One region of the Clostridium sp. CM027 genome, then DNA from elsewhere that is predicted to be linked to it. Evidence: riboswitches for the same ligand, from Rfam matches in the RefSeq annotation. Region 1 holds a riboswitch; each other region holds the start of a gene.
The links. Region 1 has a riboswitch for cobalamin ahead of cbiQ (cobalt ECF transporter T component CbiQ). Riboswitches for the same ligand answer to the same signal wherever they lie in the genome.
Positions count from the first base shown of each region.

Region 2: linked by a shared signal. The riboswitch ahead of KTC92_RS08665 (sirohydrochlorin cobaltochelatase) and the one ahead of cbiQ (cobalt ECF transporter T component CbiQ) in region 1 are both predicted to bind cobalamin.
Region 3: linked by a shared signal. The riboswitch ahead of KTC92_RS16620 (cobyric acid synthase) and the one ahead of cbiQ (cobalt ECF transporter T component CbiQ) in region 1 are both predicted to bind cobalamin.

Region 1 covers NZ_CP077725.1:2,096,137-2,099,442, forward strand. The annotation lists gene KTC92_RS09945 (energy-coupling factor ABC transporter ATP-binding protein) at 1-823, opposite strand, end outside; gene cbiQ (cobalt ECF transporter T component CbiQ) at 836-1,684, opposite strand; cobalamin riboswitch at 2,061-2,235, opposite strand; gene sigG (RNA polymerase sporulation sigma factor SigG) at 2,405-3,178, opposite strand.
Region 2 covers NZ_CP077725.1:1,815,790-1,819,095, reverse strand. The annotation lists gene KTC92_RS08670 (transposase) at 12-923, opposite strand; cobalamin riboswitch at 1,136-1,320, shown strand; gene KTC92_RS08665 (sirohydrochlorin cobaltochelatase) at 1,465-2,298, shown strand; gene KTC92_RS08660 (histidinol-phosphate transaminase) at 2,368-3,306, shown strand, end outside.
Region 3 covers NZ_CP077725.1:3,487,908-3,491,213, reverse strand. The annotation lists gene KTC92_RS16620 (cobyric acid synthase) at 1-1,433, opposite strand, end outside; cobalamin riboswitch at 1,568-1,744, opposite strand; gene trmB (tRNA (guanosine(46)-N7)-methyltransferase TrmB) at 1,974-2,627, opposite strand; gene KTC92_RS16610 (site-2 protease family protein) at 2,695-3,306, opposite strand, start outside.

The DNA.
Region 1 (3,306 bases):
TTCCAAACATTTCCTTGAACTCTTGCATACTTTTCGGATAGGCACTAGTATCTTCCAGCAGATGTTTTTCTACAAGCAATTCATATATCTCCATCACGGTTGGCTGTTTTAGATTTGCCTGTTTCAAAATTTCTGTGTTTTGAAAAATCTCTAAGGGTGTTCCATCTGCGATAATTTTCCCTTGGCAGAATACAAGGACTCGCTCCGCCCATCGGTATGCGAAATCTACATCATGGGTGGAAATGAGCATTGTCTTGCCCTCCGAACCAAGCTTGGCCAAAACTTCTTCTAGTATCAGTGCATTTAAAGGGTCCAGTGATGCAGTCGGTTCATCAAAGATAATGATTTCTGATTTCATAGCAATGATGCCCGCAATGGTGACGCGCTTCTTTTCACCGCCACTCAAATAGTGTGGCGGACGATCCTTGAAATCTGATATGTTCATGTATGCCAGTGCTTCCTCAACTCGCTTTAGTACTTCCTCTTTTGGAAGCTTTAAATTCATCGGCCCGAATCCAACTTCTGCCCTAACTGTAGATGCGATTATTTGATTGTCCGCATCTTGAAATACAATTCCGATATTTTTTCGAAGTCCTTTTAAATTCTTTCTATTAACGACAGTACCCCGGTAAATGATTTTTCCCTGTTCAGGTGTAAATACACCGTTTATATTCAAGAAAAATGTAGATTTTCCCGATCCATTGGAACCAATGACAGCGATTTTCTCACCTTCATAGATATCCACGCTTACACCATCCAATGCAGACTTTCCATTCCCGTAGACGTAGTATAGATCTTCGACCTTTAATATTGATTTCCCCATAATAGCTCCTTTCTATCTTGTAACGCCCCATATCAGGATCAAAAAAATTATAAATACTACTGCAGAGGCAATCTGTATTGTCTCTACCTTTTTATCTTCCTCCAAAAATATAAGATCCCCATCATAGCATCTGGCCTCCATGGCATCATAATAATCGTTTGCCTTTTTAAGCGAAATAACCAGCATATTGCTTGCAATGCTTCCAAATGTATAGCAGGAAGTCTTAAAATCACAGTAGCCCTGACGAGATTCTGCGGAATTTTTCATTTTAGTATAGACATCCATTAAAATGAAAATATAACGGTAAATGAGGTTCATCAGCTCTACAATAAGCTTTGGAACATGTGCTTTTCGAAGCACATATATAATCTCGGAGGATGGAGTTGACAGTGTCATCATTTGTAGGGCACTTATAGCTGCAAAAACTTTCAGAATCAAAAATGCCACTTCCTTAAGCTTTGCCTGAGAAGTAAACACATAGCAGAAGCCAAGATACAAGTTATACTGCCCCATCGGCTGCTTTGAAAAATCAATAGCAATTGTAAAAGTGCCAAGGAGGATAAAGATGATTGGAATCGCCAGTATTGACAAGTATTCGTTTACTGGAAGCTCTCCTTTTACAATGGTCAGATAGGCCATTGCAATAATGACCACAACAGATACATAGGGGTTTTCCAATACAATACAAAGAATCAATATCAAAACAGAAAGAGATACTTTAAAAGTAGCATTCCAGTGCCTGATTTTAGAAGTATAAGCATAAAAATCAATTGAAAACCCTTCGCCGTGTTTATGTCCGGTTCCATGGTGATGATTATGTGTCCCATCCCCTTTTTTCCATTTGAAGAAAAAGCCCACCATTAGAAAAATGGCACATAAAATAATAATTTTTCCCATTTCACATCTCCTTTGAATTTTCACCCCATGGCAGCATTCTGGGAGATTTTAGAATAATAAAAATAGATGAAGCATAGTAAACAATTACACCTACAATCTGATTTAAAAATGCAAGGCCAGATAATGTAACTATAATCGCATTGAAGCACCCGGCGAAAACGATGATATTCTGCCTAATCATGTTATAGGCTCGTTTTGACAATTCGTAGTATAGGCCTGTCTACAAAACAAAAATCCTTCTAACTAAAGTGTTAGAAGGAAACGATTCAAAAATATGCTTAATCATATAAAATCAACAAACAAATTTTCATTATAAAGCCCTCTCTATCACTCGTAGAGTTTGTAGTGCGAAAATATGGGCAGGTATTCTGACTCAAGAATCATTATTTAAGCGCGCCTTCCCCGTTTTCGAGTGGCATAATGCACTTAAATTCATCTATTACAGCTACGAGATAGTTCAGGATTTTAACCTGATTCCCTTTTAATTAATTTAAACCTATATTCTATTATTTAATTTTTATAATTCTTTCACACATGTACTCATTACATAGTAGACTTATTATTACAAAAAATCAACTACTTTAATTGTAAAAAGATAATATTTTTCAAACTTTCACAAAATAATACATTATACTATATTCTGAAATAAATGCTACAGTAAAAAAAGGGACCCACTAGGGGACCCTATACGTACTTTCTCATGTGCTTTAATGCAGTTTTTTCAAGTCTAGAAACTTGTGCTTGGGATATTCCTATTTCACCTGCTACTTCCATTTGAGTTCTTCCATCGAAGAACCTTAAATTTAAGATTAACTTTTCTCTAACATTTAATTTTTTCATTGCCTCTTTAATCGATATATTTTCAAGCCAATTATCATCTAAATTTTTGGTGTCACTTATTTGATCCATTACATAAATTTCATCTCCACCAGCGTGATAAATTGGTTCAAATAAAGATACAGGATTTTGTATAGCATCTAAAGCAAATACTACATCTTCCCTTGGTAATTCTAATTCTTTTGCTATTTCAGCTACAGTAGGCTCTTTGTTGTCTTGATTCACCAATCTGTCCCTAACTTGTAATGCTTTATATGCAATATCCCTTAATGATCTACTAACTCTTATTGAGTTATTATCTCTTAAATATCTTCTTATTTCCCCAATAATCATAGGAACTGCATATGTTGAAAATCTAACATTTAGACTTAGATCAAAATTATCAATGGACTTCATTAAACCAATACAGCCTACTTGAAATAAATCATCTACGTTTTCTCCTCGATTATTAAAGTGCTTTATCACACTTAAAACCAATCTTAAATTTCCTTTAATAAATTTTTCTCTACACTCATACTCACCATTTTGTATCCTAAATAGTAGCTCTTTCATTTCTTTTTCTTTTAGTACGGGTAATTTTGAAGTATCTACACCACATATTTCTACTTTATTGAATACCATAAGGTCATCATTCCCTTCAGAGTAATTGCTTCTAAATTATGTCCTTATGGTTTGCTTTTTATACTACAGACAACCTTTAACATCTGAAAGGGTGTTTTTATTTTAATCTTAATAATAGATTCATCAAA
Region 2 (3,306 bases), 280 kb from region 1:
ATAAATTATTACTAAGCATAACGTTTAATAAAATCCATGATAATATTCTCATATTTATCTTCTGTTCCAATTAATTCGATGCCAATAGTGCTTAATTTTGATACTCTAGCCTGTGTAATGTTTCCAAGAGTGCTGGATATATCGCTAGATTTAAAATTACAGAGGCTCCTCATTAGAACAACGGTTAAGGCTTTTGCCCGTACAAGCTTTCTGCTGTACTTCATATAAAGATGAGTCTTTGATACATTCATCTTTGACGCTATATATTCTATTATATCTTCTGGCTTAAAGTTCCTTACAAGTATTTTTCGTTCACATTTATACTCTGATTTTTCATCTTTAAATTCTATTTCTTGTTTTAATTTTTCTCCATTACAGCGAAAGACAAGATTATAGTAATTCTTTCTTGCATTTTTTAGGTTATTACCAAAAGAGCTCATAATAAATCCATAATCAACTAATTTAAAAGAATCATGTCTTTTTCCTAAAAATATGGCTAGACTAGAAAAAGCATATTTTTCAGGACAATTTTTATATTCATCTATATCCGTAGGATTATTGTGTATATATAGAGATAAAGTCTTCAAATATCGTTCATTATTAACTATTTTACTCTTAAATCTATCTTTAAAAAGATGTCCTTCCCTTTTATATTTTTTATTAAAGTACATTGCATAAGAAAAATTTATTCCATGCATTGCCTTTGATATATCAGTGCCATTAGCATCAATCATTAAATGAGAATGGTTATCCATAAGACAGTAACCGTAGATTTTAAAATTATAGAGATATTTATACTTTTTTACAAGTGATAAATACTTGTTCTTATCCTCATCATCCTTGAATAAATTTATTTCGCTGATACTTTTGCACATAATATGAAATATCGAGTCATCTGTTTTTTCTCTTGCCTTTCTTGGCATTAAAATCACCCTTCCTCATAGATTTTTATTTGAATTATTGCCTATGAATCGGGATGATATTCATAATCTTAAGCTAATATATATATAAATAATTTAAATAGTTGTTAACCGTCCCTAACTATTTTTCTGAATCATTTTTTTGCCTATTAAACTAAGGAGACACTCTAAATATTGACAGTACGGCTTAAATATAATAAACTAGAATTAATAGAGAATTGAATATGATTTTAGGTGCCTTGAAATAGGTGAAAAGGGAATGCGGTTTAAATCCGCAGCAGCCCCCGCTACTGTAATTGATGAAAAACTTTTAAATGCTACTTCGTAAATTAAAAATGAGGAAGGATAATTAAAGGAAGAATCAAAAGCCAGGAGACCTGCCTAAATGATGTTAACAAGCTTTCGGAGGGAAAGAACTATTTAATTATGGATTAATTAAAAAGTAGTCGCTATCGTATGCGTACTATTTTTTTTGTTTTAAAAAGCATTATATGTAAATGTTATGATAGATTTCGGAAAATATTTAGCAAGGTGGATGATCGAAATGAAGAAGGCAATTTTAATTGTAAGTTTTGGAACAACACATGAAGATGCAAGAAAAGTAACTATCGATGCAATAGAAGATAAAATAAGACATACTTTTGAAGATTATGATATAAGAAGAGCATTTACTTCACATATTATTCTTAGAGTACTTAAGAATAGGGATAATATTCATGTAGATACTCCAGAAGAAGCTTTGGAAAAGTTAAAAAGCGAAGGATATAATGAGGTAATTGTTCAGCCTTTGCATGTTATTCCTGGAGTAGAATTTGATTATATAAATAATGTAGTTAATAGATACAAAGAATGTAAAGCATTTAAAAATATCTTAATAGGAAGACCTCTTTTATGTTTTAAGGGTGAAGAAGCAGGCGTGCCAGATGATTACTCAATAATGGTGGATGCTCTATCAAAGCAATTGCAACCAATGGATACAGTAATTTTGATGGGGCATGGTACAAACCATATTGCAAATGCAGTATATTGCTGTTTTGAAAGCGTTTTAAGGGATAGAGGTTTTAACAATGTCCATGTAGCAACCGTGGAAGGGTATCCAACTTTGGAAAGAGTAATACCTAATGTTACGACTCAGAGTATTAGCGAAGTCACTTTAATGCCACTACTGCTCGTAGCAGGAGACCATGCCAAGAATGACATGGCGGGAGATGCAGAGGACTCCTGGAAGAGTATTTTAGAGGCAAAAGGGTTTAAAGTTAAAATATATCTGCATGGGTTAGGGGAAAATAGTGACGTTCAAGACATTTATATACAGCACATTAATGATGTAATTAATGAAAAGTTTAAGAATGTAGGGAAAACACATAAGGGAAATTAAAATTCTGCGTAAGTTATAAGTAACAAAAGTACGGTAGATGTGAGTTACAAGTAGAAAGGAAGGTATTCAATGATACATGGTGGAGATGTTTATACTAATGGATTACTTGAGGGGCGAGAATTAATAGATTACAGTTCTAATATTAATCCATTAGGGGTTCCTAAAAGTTTCACTGATAACATTAGTGAAGCCGTAGATGCTTTAACAAGATATCCAGATATTCAATATAGGGAGGTATTGAAAGAATTAAAAGAATACATTGATTGCCCAAAAGAATATTTTGTTTTAGGAAATGGGGCTGCAGAAATAATTGACTTAGTTATAGCTTGTCATAAAAATCTACTAATTGTGGTGCCATCTTTTGTAGAGTACGAAATTGATGCTAAAAAGTGGAATTGTAGTATAGAGTATTCTTATTTAAAAGAGAAGATTAATGAGAATACCTTATTAAAGCATGAATATGCTGAGCTTTCCTATGATTATGAGGATATTCTTAATAGATTACAGAGTGTAGAAGGTGTGGTTTTAGGTAATCCGAATAACCCCAATGGCAATATCATAAATAAGGCTGAGTTTCAAAAAATTCTTGAATATTGTGAATGTAACGACAAAGTCATAATAATAGATGAGGCTTTTATAGAATTTACTGGAGATTCACAGCACAGTTTCAGTGAAAAAGTTAAAACATACAAATGTTTATTTATAATAAGAGCATTAACCAAATTTTTTGCGATGCCTGGTATAAGGTTTGGGTATGGAATAAGTAGTAACGTAGACCTATTAAAAAAAGTTAAAGAAAAACAAAACCCCTGGAACATAAACTGTTTTGCAGAAATGGCTGCACGTCATGTGTTAAAAGATAACGTTTATATTGAAAAAAGCAAAGAGTGGATAAGAGCGGAAAGGCCTAGGTTTATAAGATCACTTGAAAATATTTCATTTATAGATAAAGTGTATTTAACCTATGGAAATTATGTATTATGCAAATTAAAAGGACTGGACTCAGAG
Region 3 (3,306 bases), 1.4 Mb from region 1:
ACTATATCTGCTAGCTTGTCTAATTCTTTTTCTCTTAGATTTTCATAAACCTTAGATTTTTTAGGTTCCATAGCTTTTTTTACCCTTAAAGTATTAATCATATGTTCTCTAAACTCTACTCCATCAAAAACTCCATGAATATATGTACCCATAACATTTCCACCTGCATTTATTGCTCCATCGAAGGATGACGTATCAGAACCATTCTTATCATAGATTTCAAAAAGTGGTTTTGCATTATGACCATATTTACAAATTCCCATATGTATTTCGTAACCATAAGTTTCTATACTAGTATCCCTAATGTTAATGCTACGAGCCTTTACTCTTGTAGTTATTTTCTCATCTTCAAATATTGTGTCTACGTCTAAAAGCTTCATACCCTCTGTTTCTTTTGAATTTCCCTCTAAGCCATTAGGGTCACTTAAGCTATTTCCTAACATTTGATAGCCTCCACAAATGCCTAATACGTTACCTTGTACACTATATTGCTGAACCGCTTCTGCAAGTCCCGAATTTCTTAAAGAAATTAAATCATCAATAGTATTTTTTGTTCCCGGTATGATAAGGAGGTCTGGTGTGCCCAATTCTCCTTTAGTTGTAACAAATCTAACTGATACATCTTCTTCAGCCTTTAATGCGTCTAAATCCGTAAAATTCGATATATGTGGAAGCTTTATTACAGCAATATCAATAGGTGCAGTAATTTTTTTGTTAAATTCTACTGCACCATCTTCATCTTCGAGTTCCAATCTAAAATAAGGAACTACTCCTGCACATGGAATATGTATAATATCCTCAAGCATTGTAAGTCCTGGCTTTAAGATTTCTAAATCTCCTCTAAACTTATTAATAATAGTGGCTTTAACTCTTTTTTTCTCGGCCTCATTAAGCAAAAGCAAAGTCCCTGCTAGTGACGCAAATACTCCACCCTTATCTATATCTCCTGCGAGTATCACAGGTGCATCTATAAGTTCCGCCATTCCCATATTCACTATATCTCTATCTCTTAAATTAATTTCTGCTGGGCTACCTGCTCCTTCCATTACTATAATATCAAACTTCTTCTCTAATTCTTCAAACTGCTTTTTTAACATGTCTTTGAATTCCAATTTCATATTATGATATTCCATAGCTGTACTATTCCCAAAAACCTTTCCATTAACGATAATTTGGCACTTTTTATCCGAGGTAGGTTTTAATAAAATCGGATTCATATATACCTCTGGCTCCAATCCTGCCGCATAGGCTTGAAGCACCTGCGCACGTCCCATTTCTTTTCCATCCAATGTAATATAAGAATTCAATGACATATTCTGTGACTTAAAAGGACATACTGAAAACCCATCTTGCACAAAAATTCTGCAAAGTGCTGTTACTAATATGCTTTTTCCTACTGATGAAGCGGTTCCTTGAACCATTACTTTAGCCATTACTATTTCTCCTTTCTTCCTGCTTGTATTCTTATTTGGCACACAACAAAAAAACAGCAAGCTTGCGCACCTGCTGTTATGTACAAATTTTTCATTGCACTAACTTGAATTCTACAGTTCTTTCCCGCCGAAAGCTTAATATTACTAATTTAGGCAGGTCTCCTGGCTCTTGATACACTTTCTCTTATCACTTTCCCTTTCAGGTAGTTATAAAAGATTTTCTCTCAATTACAGTAGCGGGGGCTGCTGTGGAATTACACCACATTCCCTTTTCACCTTACTAATCATATACTAAAGTAGCTGCATCCACTTTAGTGGCTGATTAATAATAGGCACCTAAACAAATCTATTCATTTTTAACTAATATAATTCATAATTTTCATTTTTAAAATTTTCAATTTAATACATTTCTATGTAATTAAGTTTATAGCATTATGTTAATCCTGTCAATAAATAAGAATCTAAAATGCTTAAGTCTCATATGGTTATAAGTTATCTCCTGCGAAGCTGCAACAGTTCCACAGGAGATGCATTAATTCGCTAAATTAATTTTGCCTGTAGAAACATAGCTTGTTTGCCTATTTCTGTGAATTTAGCTTCATATTCTGTAACTACGTTATCTTTAAAATCACTCTTATGCAAATCATAGGTTGAAAATAATATTTCAAACCCACACTCTTTGAAATAATCTACCGATTCTTCGAATAACTCTGTATCATCTGTTTTGAACCAAACTTCAGATCCCGGTTTTAAGAATTTCTTATAGCTCGTCAAGAACTTAGTATGAGTTAATCTTCTTTTATTATGTCTGTCTTTTGGCCAAGGATTACAAAAATTTATATAAATTCTGCTTATCTCATCTTTTGCAAACACATCATCAATAAGCATAATGTTCATTGGCATAAGACGTACATTTATGTCTTGTTCCCCTTCAACTTCTCTTACTTCTATAACTTTTCTAAGGGCAAATACCAGAACCTCATCTTTTAAATCAATGCCTACAAAATTGATATCGAGATCTCTCCTGGACTTTTCTGATATAAATCTACCTTTACCGCAACCTAGTTCTAGATGAATTGCATTGTTATTTTTAAACTCTTCATTCCATTTTCCTTTGTGATCATATTGGTCAGTTATTACAATATGACTAGTTTCCAGCTCTGGCCTAGCCCAATATTTTTTTCTTAAGCGCATATATTTTTCTCCTTACATTCTAAATAATAAAAAATCACTATATGATTTTCTTAGCTTTATATTAATATTAAAACATCCCTGCAATATTTAAAAATTGTTTAAATAACCATAACCCTGGCGCTTGCACGATATAAGTAAAAACTGATTGTCCACCAGGTAATATAGGCAATATTAACACCATAAATATTAAGAATTGATACCTATAAATTGTATCTGGTAAATTGTAAAAAAACTTTGGGAACAAATCCCTAACTATATGAGATCCATCAAATCCCGGTATTGGCACTAAATTAAGAAAAAACAAAATACAATTTAGGTACCCTGTAATTATTAAAATTTGGCTAATAATAGTATATAATCCACCATGAATTGGTGGAAATTTCGAAAATAACACAGTAAGAATTGCAAATACAAACCCTAGAATTAGATTAGCAATTGGGCCTGCAACTGAAACTTTCAAATCATCCTTATAATAATTTTTAAATGCACTAGGATTTGTCTGAACAGGCTTTGCCCAACCAAACCCTACTAATATAATCATAAGAAATCCCATTGGATCTATATGTGCGATTGGATTCAGCGTAAGTCTCCCTTGAAATCGTGGAGTTTTGTCTCCTAACCTATCTGCTACGATAGCATGCGCATACTCATGAAAAGTAAATGCTAATAAAATTGCGGG